DNA from 3 places in the Pseudomonas sp. p50(2008) genome. Region 1 is predicted to be linked to each of the others. Evidence: predicted binding sites of a transcription regulator. Region 1 holds the regulator's gene; each other region holds the start of a gene.

Region 1 (3,849 bases):
CTGGTTGGTCCAGCCCGGACTGCTCGCGCAACTCGGGCTTCCAGTACGGATTGGGCAGGCAGCGCACATCGAACACCAGGTCGGCGTCCACCGGCATGCCACGCTTGAACCCGAAAGACTCCACCAGGAACGCCGTGCCGGGCTCAGGCTGATTGAGCAGCCGCAGCTTGATGGTGTCGCGCAGCTGATACAGGTTCAGGTTAGTTGTATTGACCTTGAGGTCAGCCAGGTCGGCGATAGGGCCCAGTAAATTGGTTTCGTCGGAGATCGCCTCGGCCAGCGAGCGATTGGCGTTGCTCAGCGGGTGCCGGCGACGGGTTTCCGAAAAACGCTTGAGCAGTGTTTCCTCGTCGGCGTCCAGGTACAACACATCGCACTTGATGTGTCGGCTGCGGACTTCTTCCAGCAGCTCTGGAAACCGCGACAGGTGGCTCGGCAGGTTACGCGCGTCGATGGACACGGCCACCAGCGGTTGCGCCAGTTCCGTGTGAATCAGTGCGCGTTCGGCCAATTCAGGCAGAAGCCCTGCGGGCAAGTTGTCGATGCAGTAGTAACCGTTGTCTTCAAGGACATCGAGCGCGGTACTTTTACCTGAGCCGGAACGGCCACTGACAATGATCAAGCGCATGATTACTGACCGTTCTGCTCGTCCAGGACAACCTGATACAAGGCTTCATTGCTCGAGGCACTACGCAGTTTTTCGCGCACTTCCTTGCGATCGAGCATGCTGGCGATCTGACGAAGTAGCTCCAGGTGCGCATCGGTGGCGGCTTGCGGGACCAGCAGAACAAACAGCAGGTCAACCGGAGCGCCGTCGATGGCGTCGAAATCGATGGGGGCGTCCAGGTGCATCAATGCACTGATTGGACTTTCGCAGCCTTTGAGGCGGCAGTGGGGGATCGCGATGCCGTTGCCAAAACCGGTAGAACCGAGTTTTTCACGGGCGACCAGGCTCTCGAAGACATCCTGCATGGCCAGATCCGGCACTTCGCGGTGGATTAGGTTGGCAATTTGCTCGAGGGCTTTCTTTTTGCTGCCGCCCGGCACGTTCACGAGGGAACGGCCGGGGGTCAGGATGCTTTCAAGTCGGATCATGGGTTGGGAGTGTTAACGACCGGTTGCGCCCTGGAGGAGGCTCTGGGTCTTTTCCTTATGCTTTTTGAGTTGGCGATCCAGCTTGTCGGTCAGCAGGTCGATGGCGGCATACATGTCTGAATGCTCTGCGTTGGCGACCACTTCTCCGCCGGGGATATGCAGCGTGGCTTCGATTTTCTGCAGCAGCTTCTCGACAGTCATCGTGACTTGCACGTTTGTGATCTTGTCGAAATGCCTCTCTAACCGGTCGAGTTTTTCGCCGATATAGGTGCGCAGGGGTTCGGTCACTTCCAGTTGGTGTCCACTGATGTTGACTTGCATACAGCTTCTCCTTCGTTGCCAGTGCATAAAGCGGTAGATCAGATGATCTACCACTGGAACGCTGTGGCGTGGCTTACATCAACCGCTTACGTTCGCTCGAAGGCGCGATCCCGAGGGATTCGCGGTACTTGGCGACGGTGCGGCGAGCCACCTGAATGCCTTGTGCCTCCAGTAAACCAGCGATCTTGCTGTCACTCAACGGCTTTTTCTGATTTTCCGCGGCAACCAGTTTTTTGATGATCGCGCGGATCGCCGTGGAAGAGCATTCGCCGCCTTCGGAAGTGCTGACGTGGCTGGAGAAAAAATATTTCAGTTCATAAATGCCCCGGGGGGTATGCATGAATTTTTGCGTGGTTACCCGTGAAATCGTCGACTCGTGCATGCCCACCGCCTCAGCGATGTCATGCAGTACCAGCGGTTTCATGGCTTCGTCGCCATACTCCAGAAAACCGCGCTGATGCTCGACGATCTGGGTGGCTACTTTCATCAACGTTTCGTTGCGGCTTTGCAGGCTCTTGATGAACCAGCGAGCTTCCTGCAACTGATTGCGCATGAAGGTGTTGTCTGCGCTGGTATCGGCGCGGCGAACAAAGCCGGCGTATTGGGCGTTGACCCGCAGTCGAGGCACCGATTCCTGGTTGAGCTCGACCAGCCAGCGTTCGTTGTCCTTGCGCACGATCACATCAGGAACGACGTATTCGGCTTCACTGGATTCGATTTGCGAGCCCGGGCGTGGATTAAGACTCTGAACCAGTTCGATCACCTGGCGCAGTTCGTCTTCCTTCAGCTTCATGCGGCGCATCAGCTGGCTGTAATCACGGCTGCCCAGCAGGTCGATGTAATCGGTGACCAAACGCTTGGCTTCGGCGAGCCAAGGGGTTTTGGCGGGCAACTGGCGCAGTTGCAACAGCAGGCATTCACCCAGGTTACGGGCGGCGATGCCGGCGGGTTCGAATTGCTGGATGCGGTGCAGGACGGCTTCGATTTCATCGAGCTCGATGTCCAGTTCCGGGTCGAAGGCTTCGAGAATTTCCTCGAGGGTTTCGTCCAGATAGCCCTGATTATTGATGCAATCGATCAGGGTCACGGCGATCAGGCGATCAGTGTCGGACATCGGTGCCAGGTTCAGTTGCCATAGCAAGTGGCTTTGCAGGCTTTCGCCGGCGGATGTGCGGGTGGTGAAATCCCACTCGTCGTCATCGTTGCTAGGCAGGCTGCTGGCGCTGGTCTGGTAGACGTCTTCCCACGCGGTATCAACAGGCAATTCGTTAGGGATGCGCTCGTTCCAGTCACCTTCCTCGAGGTTGTCCACCGTAGGGGCGGTTTCCTGGTAGGAGGGTTCCGAAACATCGGCGTTAGGTTGCTGTTCGGCTTTGTCGGCCAAAGGATCGGCGTTGTCGAAGTCGTCGCCTTCTTCCTGGCGTTCGAGCATCGGATTGGACTCCAGAGCCTCCTGGATTTCCTGTTGCAGGTCCAGGGTCGACAATTGGAGAAGGCGGATGGCCTGTTGCAGCTGAGGTGTCATCGTCAGCTGCTGGCCCATTCTCAAGACTAGCGATGGTTTCATGGCAGGGGCTTAAACCTTATTCGCCGGCGCGCTTGCGCCATCCACTACAGGGCGCCGAGGCGCCAAACATAAGCAAATTATATGCCCGAAACCGCAGCGTTTGCCTAGAGCGCTGTAACAATAAAAAAACGTTGATTTTTTATCGGTACGAGCGCTCGGACGAATGACCAGGCACTTCCGCGCTTACAAGCGGAACTCGTGCCCCAGGTACACTTCCTTGACCAAGTCGTTGGCCAGGATCGTGGCGGAGTCGCCTTCGGCAATCAGTTGGCCATCGTTGACGATATACGCCGTTTCGCAAATATCCAGGGTTTCACGGACGTTGTGGTCAGTGATCAGGACGCCGATGCCCTTGGCCTTGAGGTGATAAATGATCTGCTTGATGTCACCCACCGAAATCGGGTCCACGCCGGCGAACGGTTCGTCGAGGAGGATGAATTTCGGGTTGGTGGCCAGCGCGCGTGCAATCTCCACGCGGCGACGTTCACCGCCGGACAGGCTCATGCCGAGGTTGTCGCGAATGTGGCTGATGTGAAATTCCTGAAGCAGGCTTTCGAGCTCCTTCCGGCGGCCCGCCTTGTCGAGTTCCTTGCGGGTCTCGAGGATCGCCATGATGTTATCGGCCACCGACAGTTTGCGGAAGATCGACGCCTCTTGCGGAAGATAGCCGATACCGGCCTTGGCTCGGCCGTGCATTGGCTGATGGCTGACGTCGAGGTCATCGATCAGTACACGGCCCTGATCGGCCTGCACGAGGCCGACAATCATATAAAAGCAGGTGGTCTTGCCGGCGCCGTTGGGCCCGAGCAAACCGACGATCTGACCGCTGTCGATGGACAGGCTGACATCACGCACAACCTGGCGGC
Region 2 (3,849 bases), on a different contig from region 1:
TGATTTCGCCGAGTTGCGGAATGCGGTCGTGGGGCAGACCGAGTTTTTCGATACCGTCCAGGTACTCCTGGCACGCACGACCCTCGATCACTTTCAGTTGGCGAGTGATCAACGTGTTCCACACCGCGTGTTCTTCGGCGGGGTAATCGATAAAACCTTGCGCATCGGGCTCGCGAGCCACGTATTGCGTCTGATTCATGCTGCTCTCCTGCTAGGGGATTTCGTTCTTGTTATGTTCAGCTATGGAGTTAGAAATACCCCATGGTGCGTGGCGATGCAGCCGCACGTAGTAGCACCAAGTAGGAAAATTCTTATCAATTCGTAAAGTTTTCGTTACGGATGTTCTGCTGTGGCGCAGTTATTGAGTTTTTCGAGTTTGAAAAGCGCTGTAGGTGTCACATAATCTTGACGACTATCTGCGCGTCTTGGCAGAAAATCCTTCTCTACAGAACAGCAACTCACTCTGTAGGAGTGAGCCTGCTCGCGATAGCGGTGTTTCAGGCAACATCCCAATTGCATGATCCACCGCTATCGCGAGCAGGCTCGCTCCTACAGTTTGCCGGCGCGATTCACTCCACATTCACCGTTTTTCGGGCCTTCATATGCGTATCAAAGTCCACTGCCAGAACCGCATCGGCATTCTGCGCGACATTCTCAACCTGCTGGTGGAGTACGGGATCAACGTCGCTCGCGGCGAAGTGGGGGGGGAGCATGGGAATGCGATCTACCTGCACTGCCCAAACCTGATCAACCTCCAGTTCCAGGCGTTGCGGGCGAAATTTGAATCCATCGCCGGTGTATTTGGCGTCAAGCGTGTCGGGCTGATGCCCAGCGAGCGTCGGCACATGGAGCTCAATGCCTTGCTCGGTGCGCTGGAATTTCCGGTGTTGTCGATCGACATGGGTGGCTCGATTGTCGCGGCTAATCGTGCGGCGGCACAGTTGCTCGGCGTGCGGGTGGACGAAGTGCCGGGCATTCCCTTGTCCCGTTACGCTGAGGATTTCGACCTGCCAGAACTTGTCCGCGCCAACAAGTCGCGGATCAACGGGTTGCGAGTGAAGGTAAAAGGCGATGTGTTCCTGGCGGACATCGCACCGCTGCAATCGGAACACGATGACAGCGAGGCCATGGCCGGCGCAGTACTCACGCTGCACCGCGCGGATCGGGTGGGCGAGCGCATCTACAACGTGCGCAAGCAGGAATTGCGTGGATTCGACAGCATTTTCCAAAGCTCGAAGGTGATGGCCGCCGTGGTCCGCGAAGCCCGACGCATGGCGCCGCTGGATGCGCCACTCTTAATAGAAGGGGAAACCGGCACGGGCAAAGAGCTGTTGGCGCGGGCTTGTCACCTGGCCAGTCCTCGCGGTCAATCGCCGCTGATGGCGCTCAACTGTGCCGGCCTGCCAGAGTCCATGGCCGAGACCGAACTGTTCGGCTACGGTCCCGGCGCCTTCGAGGGCGCGCGGGCTGAAGGCAAGCTCGGGCTGCTGGAATTGACGGCGGGCGGTACGTTGTTTCTCGATGGCGTCGGCGAAATGAGCCCGCGCTTGCAGGTGAAATTGCTGCGCTTCTTGCAGGACGGATGCTTCCGTCGTGTCGGCAGCGATGAAGAGGTTTACCTCGATGTGCGAGTGATTTGCGCGACCCAGGTGGATTTGTCCGAACTGTGCGCGCGCGGTGAGTTTCGCCAGGACCTGTACCACCGCTTGAATGTACTGTCTCTGCACATCCCGCCGCTGCGAGAGTGTCTGGATGGTCTGACGCCGCTGGTTGAGCACTTTCTTGATCAGGCCAGTCGGCAGATCGGCTGCCCGTTGCCGAAGTTGGCGCCAGCGGCCATGGAGCGGCTCAGTCATTACCATTGGCCCGGTAATGTGCGGCAGCTGGAGAACGTCTTGTTCCAGGCGGTTTCCCTGTGCGAAGGCGGCACCGTCAAGGCGGAACATATTCGTCTGCCGGACTATGGCGTGCGTCAGCCCCTGGGCGATTTTTCGCTGGAAGGCGGGTTGGACGAAATCGTCGGCCGGTTTGAAAAGGCAGTGCTGGAGCGCCTGTATTCCGAGCATCCAAGCAGCCGGCAGCTGGGCAAGCGGTTGGGGGTTTCGCACACCACGATTGCCAACAAGTTGCGCGAGTATGAGGTGGGCAAGGATTCGGGCCCTGCATAGATCTCTGTAGCAGCTGTCGAGCCTGCGAGGCTGCGTTCGGCTGCGCAGCAGTCGTCAGTTCGTTCCCCGCGAACATTCAGGTAAAACGCATTCGTTAGTTTTGCGACTGCTGCGCAGCCGAACGCAGCCTCGCAGGCTCGACAGCTGCTACAGGTACCTCGCTGTTTTCACAGAGCCGTTGCCGCGTAGCGGCATAACACCGCCGGTTTTTCGTCTTCTCTACATTCCTCCTTTCCTCCTGAAACCCCTCAAGTCCTTTGTTTGCCGGGTCCGGTGCCGCCAGAAAAAAGTTGGTCTGCAAATTGCTTATGGCTCAGCAGTACAGCAGTGGGCGGCAAACGTCCGGCATGCAGAGGAAAGAGTGTGGACAAGTACCTTTATGTAGCGATGACCGGCGCCAGCCAGAATGCATTGGCGCAAAAGGCTCATGCGAACAACCTGGCGAACATCTCCACCAACGGTTTTCAGAAAGACCTGGAGCAAGCGCGCTCGATGCCGGTGTTCGGCGACAGCTTTCCGGCGCGTGCGTTTGCCATGTCCGAGCGTCCGGCCACCGATTTCTCCGCCGGGTCCCTGGTGGAAACCGGTCGTGATCTCGATGTGGCGGTTCAGGGCAATGGCTGGATCGCCGTGCAGAACCCGGATGGTGGTGAAAGCTATGTGCGCACCGGCAGCCTGAACGTCGACGCCCTTGGCGTGCTGCGGGCCGGTAACGGTATGCCGGTGATGGGCAACGGTGGACCGATTGCCGTGCCGCCCGAGCAACAGATCGAAGTTGGCGAGGACGGCACCATCAGCATCCGTGCGATGGGCGAAGGCCCGCGAGTGATGGCCGAAGTCGACCGCATCAAGCTGGTCAACCCTGACTTCAAGAACATGACCAAAGGCCTGGATGGTTCGATCCATACCAAGGACGGCAAACCGGCACAGGCCGATGCCGGCGTGAAACTGGTGTCCGGTTTCCTCGAGTCGAGCAACGTCAATGCCGTCGAGGAAATGACCTCGGTGCTGGCGCTGGCCAAGCAATTCGAATTGCACATCAAGATGATGAACACCGCCAAAGAAGACGACCAGGCCATGGCTCGGGTCTTGCAGATCAGCTAATTACCAGAACGTCGCGCCGTAAAACAGGCGCACGAGGAGAATCGAATGCTTCCGGCTCTATGGGTTGCCAAAACAGGTCTGTCCGCCCAGGACACCAACCTGACCACCATTTCCAACAACCTGGCCAACGTGTCGACCACGGGTTTCAAACGTGACCGCGCCGAATTCCAGGACCTGCTCTATCAGATCAAACGCCAGCCAGGCGCCCAGTCGACCCAGGACAGCGAACTGCCGTCGGGTCTGCAAGTGGGTACCGGTGTGCGCATCGTCGGCACCCAGAAAAACTTCACCGCCGGCAGCCTGCAAACCACCGAGCAACCACTTGACATGGCCATCGACGGTCGCGGTTTCTTCCAGATTCTGCAGCCGGACGGCACCACGTCATATACCCGTGACGGTACTTTCCATCTGGACTCCAACGGCCAGATCGTCAACGCCAGCGGTTTCGCCCTGGAGCCGGCCATTGTCATCCCGAACGACGCGCAGACCTTCACGGTCGGTCGCGACGGTACCGTGTCCGTCACCGTTCCCGGCAACGCCGCGTCCCAGGTGATCGGCAACCTGCAAACCGCCGACT
Region 3 (3,849 bases), on a different contig from region 1:
CTGGCAGACGCCAGAACGTCCGGCGAAGGCCTTGGCAGCGCTGGTGTCGACTTCAGTAGAACCCGGCGTGTAGGTCATGTAGGCGTTCAAGCCATGCATCAGGTCGATCAACGCCGTGCGATCCCGACGCTTCTTGCACTCTTTGTCAGCGAACGCGCGCAAGGCTTCGTCAGGCTCGGTCAAACGGGTGAATCGCAGGAACGGCAGCGCCGATTGACTCTCGTGTTCGGCTTCCCGCAGCTCGTCGATATCGACCTGGCCACGGGCGCCAATGATGATCGCTTCATGGGGCTCGTCCATGGTCAGTACGTGCAGGATATTGCCGAACGGATCGAGTTGCGCACGCACCGGGCGCGGCAGGTCGAGTTGCCAGCTGAGCACGTGCTGCCGCTCGCTGTCGTGGGGTGTCAGCCGCAGGTACTGGATGCTCGCCCGCACCTGATCTTCGTAGTGATAGGTGGTTTCGTGGCTAATGGAAAGTCTCATGCAGCCTCCAGGTAAGAAGTGTGTATGGCATTACCCAACTGGCGCACCAGCGGGATGAACTCGGTCAGCCAGGCGTGCAGGCCTTCGTCGAGAATTTCATTGATGCCGGTGTAGCGCAGGCGTGCATCCATTTCTGCGGCCAGGCGTTGCGCGGGACGTCCGTTGGCCCCGGGTAACTGGGCAAGGATCTGGTCGATTTCTTCCGTGCAGGCGCGCAGGGATCGTGGAACGTCCGCACGCAGCAACAGCAACTCGGCCACGTGCCGGGCACCGGGTGCATCACGGTAGATTTCGGTGTAGGCCTCGAAGGACGACAAGGCCCGTAACAATGCGCTCCACTGGTAATACGCGTGAGCCGTGCCGTCGCTCACGGCTTCAGCTTGATCACCGGCCATTTCGTATCGGGCGTCGAGCAGGCGCAGCGTGTTGTCCGCCCGTTCGATGAAGGTGCCCAGGCGAATGAATCGGAAGGCATCGTTGCGCATGATCGTGCCGTAGGACGCGCCGCGAAACAGGTGGGAACGTTCCTTGATCCATTCACAGAAACGGCTCATGCCGTAGCGACTCAAACCTTGATCGGCAATCCCGCGAATTTCCAGCCAGGTGGCGTTGATGTTTTCCCACATGTCCGCGGTGATTCGGCCACGCACCGCATGGGCACTGGCCCGCGCCGCGCCCAGGCAGCTGTAGATGCTCGCCGGGTTGGCAGCGTCCAGAGCGAAGAAATGCAGCAAGCGTTCGGCATGCAGATCGCCGTGGCGCTCGAGGTAATCGTCCAGGGTGCCGGTGATCAGCAGCGGCATCGCGAGTTCGTGCAACCCGTCACCGCGGCCATCCTGTGGCATCAGTGACAGGGAGTAACTGATGTCGAGCATCCGTGCGAGGTTCTCCGCCCGCTCCAGGTAACGCGACATCCAATACAGATCCGAGGCAGTTCTACTTAACATGGCAAGCTTCCTTCAATCCTCGACTACCCAGGTGTCCTTGGTTCCGCCGCCCTGGGAGGAATTCACCACCAAAGAGCCTTCGCGCAGGGCGACACGGGTCAAACCACCGGGCACGACCCGGGTTTCCCGGCCAGACAATACAAACGGACGCAAGTCGATGTGGCGTGGAGCAATGCCGTTTTCAACAAAGGTCGGACAGGTCGACAGCGACAAGGTCGGCTGCGCGATGTACGCGTGGGGCTTGGCCTTGATGCGTGCGCGGAACGACTCGATTTCCGCCGCGGTCGCCGCTGGCCCGACCAACATTCCGTAGCCACCGGACCCCTGGGTTTCCTTGACCACCAGATCTGGAAGATTGGCCAGCACGTGGGAAAGTTCAGAAGGATTACGGCACTGGAACGTCGGCACATTCTTCAGGATCGGCTCTTCATCCAGGTAAAAGCGGATCATGTCGGTGACAAAGGGATACACCGACTTGTCGTCCGCTACCCCGGTGCCGATGGCATTCGCCAGCACCACGTTGCCCGAGCGGTAGGACGACAGCAGCCCCGGCACGCCGAGCATCGAGTCCGGGTTGAACGCCAGCGGATCGAGAAAGGCATCGTCGAGACGACGGTAAATCACGTCGACGGCTTTTGGTCCGTCGGTGGTGCGCATGAACACCTTGTCGTCCCGCACGAACAGGTCCGCACCTTCCACCAGCTCAACGCCCATTTCCCGCGCCAGAAACGCATGCTCGAAAAATGCACTGTTGAAGCGCCCCGGCGTCAGCACCACCACGCTCGGGTTATCGATCGGGCTGGAGCTTTTCAGCGTGTCGAGCAGCAGGTTGGGATAGTGGTCGATGGGGGCAATGCGCTGGGCCGAAAACAGTTCGGGGAACAGCCGCATCATCATCTTGCGGTCTTCGAGCATGTAGCTGACGCCGCTCGGCGTTCGAAGATTGTCTTCGAGCACGTAATAGGTGCCGTCGCCGTCACGCACCAGATCGACGCCGGAGATGTGGCTATAGATATCCCGGTGCAGATCAAGCCCTTGCATCGCCAACTGGTACTGCTCGTTGGCCAGCACCTGCTCGGCCGGAATGATGCCGGCCTTGATGATGCGCTGCTCGTGGTAAAGGTCGGTGAGGAACATGTTCAACGCCTTGACCCGCTGGATACAGCCGCGCTCAACGACGCGCCACTCGCTGGCGGGAATGCTGCGCGGGATGGTGTCGAAAGGAATCAGACGCTCCGTGCCCTGCTCGTCACCGTAGAGCGTGAAGGTAATTCCGGCGCGGTGAAACAACAGATCGGCCTCGCGTCGACGTTGCGCCAGAAGCTCGTCAGGCGTCTCGGCAAGCCAGCGGGCAAACTCCCGATAATGCGGGCGGACCTGGCCGCCGGCATCGTACATTTCATCAAAATAGGTGCGGATCATGCCGTACTCCTTGTCACCCGGACATCTAGGCATCGCAAGGCCCGTGCCATCGGCATAAACGCTTTGTTATCAATCGGTTGGATAAACGCCTCAGCCATACCGCACCAATCCTGTGCGGCAAATGCCCCAACCTGATCGCCCCCGCTCCATTGCGAAGCAATGCTGTCGCTATCACCAGCATAGTCAGAGTTGATTTCACTGCTTGGCTGAGGCCGCGGATAATTGGCGCATTCGCTGGAAAAGCTCACCGAACTTCCCTTTTAGCCGCCTGTTTTGGGCGGCTTTTTTTTGCCTTTTGAAATGTTATGAATCAAAGACAAGAGCAAAAGATGTTTATCAAGCGCAAACGAAAACGGCCAACCCGAAGGTCAGCCGTTGCTGAGTAATGTTGCTGTTCATAGTGTTATGCGAGTAGCCCTCGTACCTCCTGCTTCACGCCCCATCCTTCGATGATGCCGCCCAGAGGCTCAACCACCGCCTCGAAACCCTGCTCGAAATCGCCAATGTCATCGTAGGTGGCGTACATGACCTTGCTCAGTTCCAGCGCCCAGGCGCCGTCATCGCGCACGCTGATTTGCGCATTCAAGGATTCACCACGGTAGTGACCTGCTGCTCTGCGAGCCCGCTCCTCGTCGGGAAAAATGGCGTAGAACTCGATGGGATGGAATTTTGAAAAGTCGAAACCGCCTTCTTTCATGCGGCGCAGCACGCTGCTGCTGATGTCTTCTTGATAGGCTGTGCTCATGAAACGTCCTCCTGAATCCGATGGATAGACTTTCCGTACTCCCGACGCCCTCAGCCGATTGGTGAGGGCGATACGACAACCAGGTTGCCGATGGGAACAAGCATGTAGCTGACAAGACCAGACCTTAGCGATCCAATCGCTGATCTCGCTTGCAGAGTAGCCCTTTGACCGAGCAGCTGCCAAGGCCTGTTATCAATGTGACAGGAGTTGTATCAGACGGGAGTAATGCCGAGGATTTGTATGCTGTTC

What was found. Region 1 encodes sigma-54, which starts transcription at its own class of promoters, with help from an activator protein. Its sites were predicted from a motif close to ANTGGCATNNANNTTGCTNT; they were not measured.
Region 2: the regulator sigma-54 is predicted to act here: its motif matches at 2,458-2,477, upstream of H7698_RS04185 (flagellar basal body rod protein FlgF).
Region 3: the regulator sigma-54 is predicted to act here: its motif matches at 2,887-2,906, upstream of H7698_RS03200 (circularly permuted type 2 ATP-grasp protein).

The regions. Positions count from the first base shown of each region.
Region 1 is NZ_JACMYF010000003.1:556,283-560,131, reverse strand. It holds gene rapZ (RNase adapter RapZ) at 1-628, opposite strand, end outside; gene ptsN (PTS IIA-like nitrogen regulatory protein PtsN) at 631-1,095, opposite strand; gene hpf (ribosome hibernation-promoting factor, HPF/YfiA family) at 1,108-1,416, opposite strand; gene H7698_RS11045 (RNA polymerase factor sigma-54) at 1,490-2,983, opposite strand; gene lptB (LPS export ABC transporter ATP-binding protein) at 3,167-3,849, opposite strand, start outside.
Region 2 is NZ_JACMYF010000001.1:928,010-931,858, reverse strand. It holds gene phhA (phenylalanine 4-monooxygenase) at 1-199, opposite strand, end outside; gene H7698_RS04190 (sigma-54-dependent transcriptional regulator) at 603-2,168, shown strand; gene H7698_RS04185 (flagellar basal body rod protein FlgF) at 2,532-3,272, shown strand; gene flgG (flagellar basal-body rod protein FlgG) at 3,318-3,849, shown strand, end outside.
Region 3 is NZ_JACMYF010000001.1:715,349-719,197, forward strand. It holds gene H7698_RS03190 (transglutaminase family protein) at 1-486, opposite strand, end outside; gene H7698_RS03195 (alpha-E domain-containing protein) at 483-1,433, opposite strand; gene H7698_RS03200 (circularly permuted type 2 ATP-grasp protein) at 1,446-2,855, opposite strand; gene H7698_RS03205 (ribonuclease E inhibitor RraB) at 3,259-3,600, opposite strand; gene H7698_RS03210 (hypothetical protein) at 3,813-3,849, opposite strand, start outside.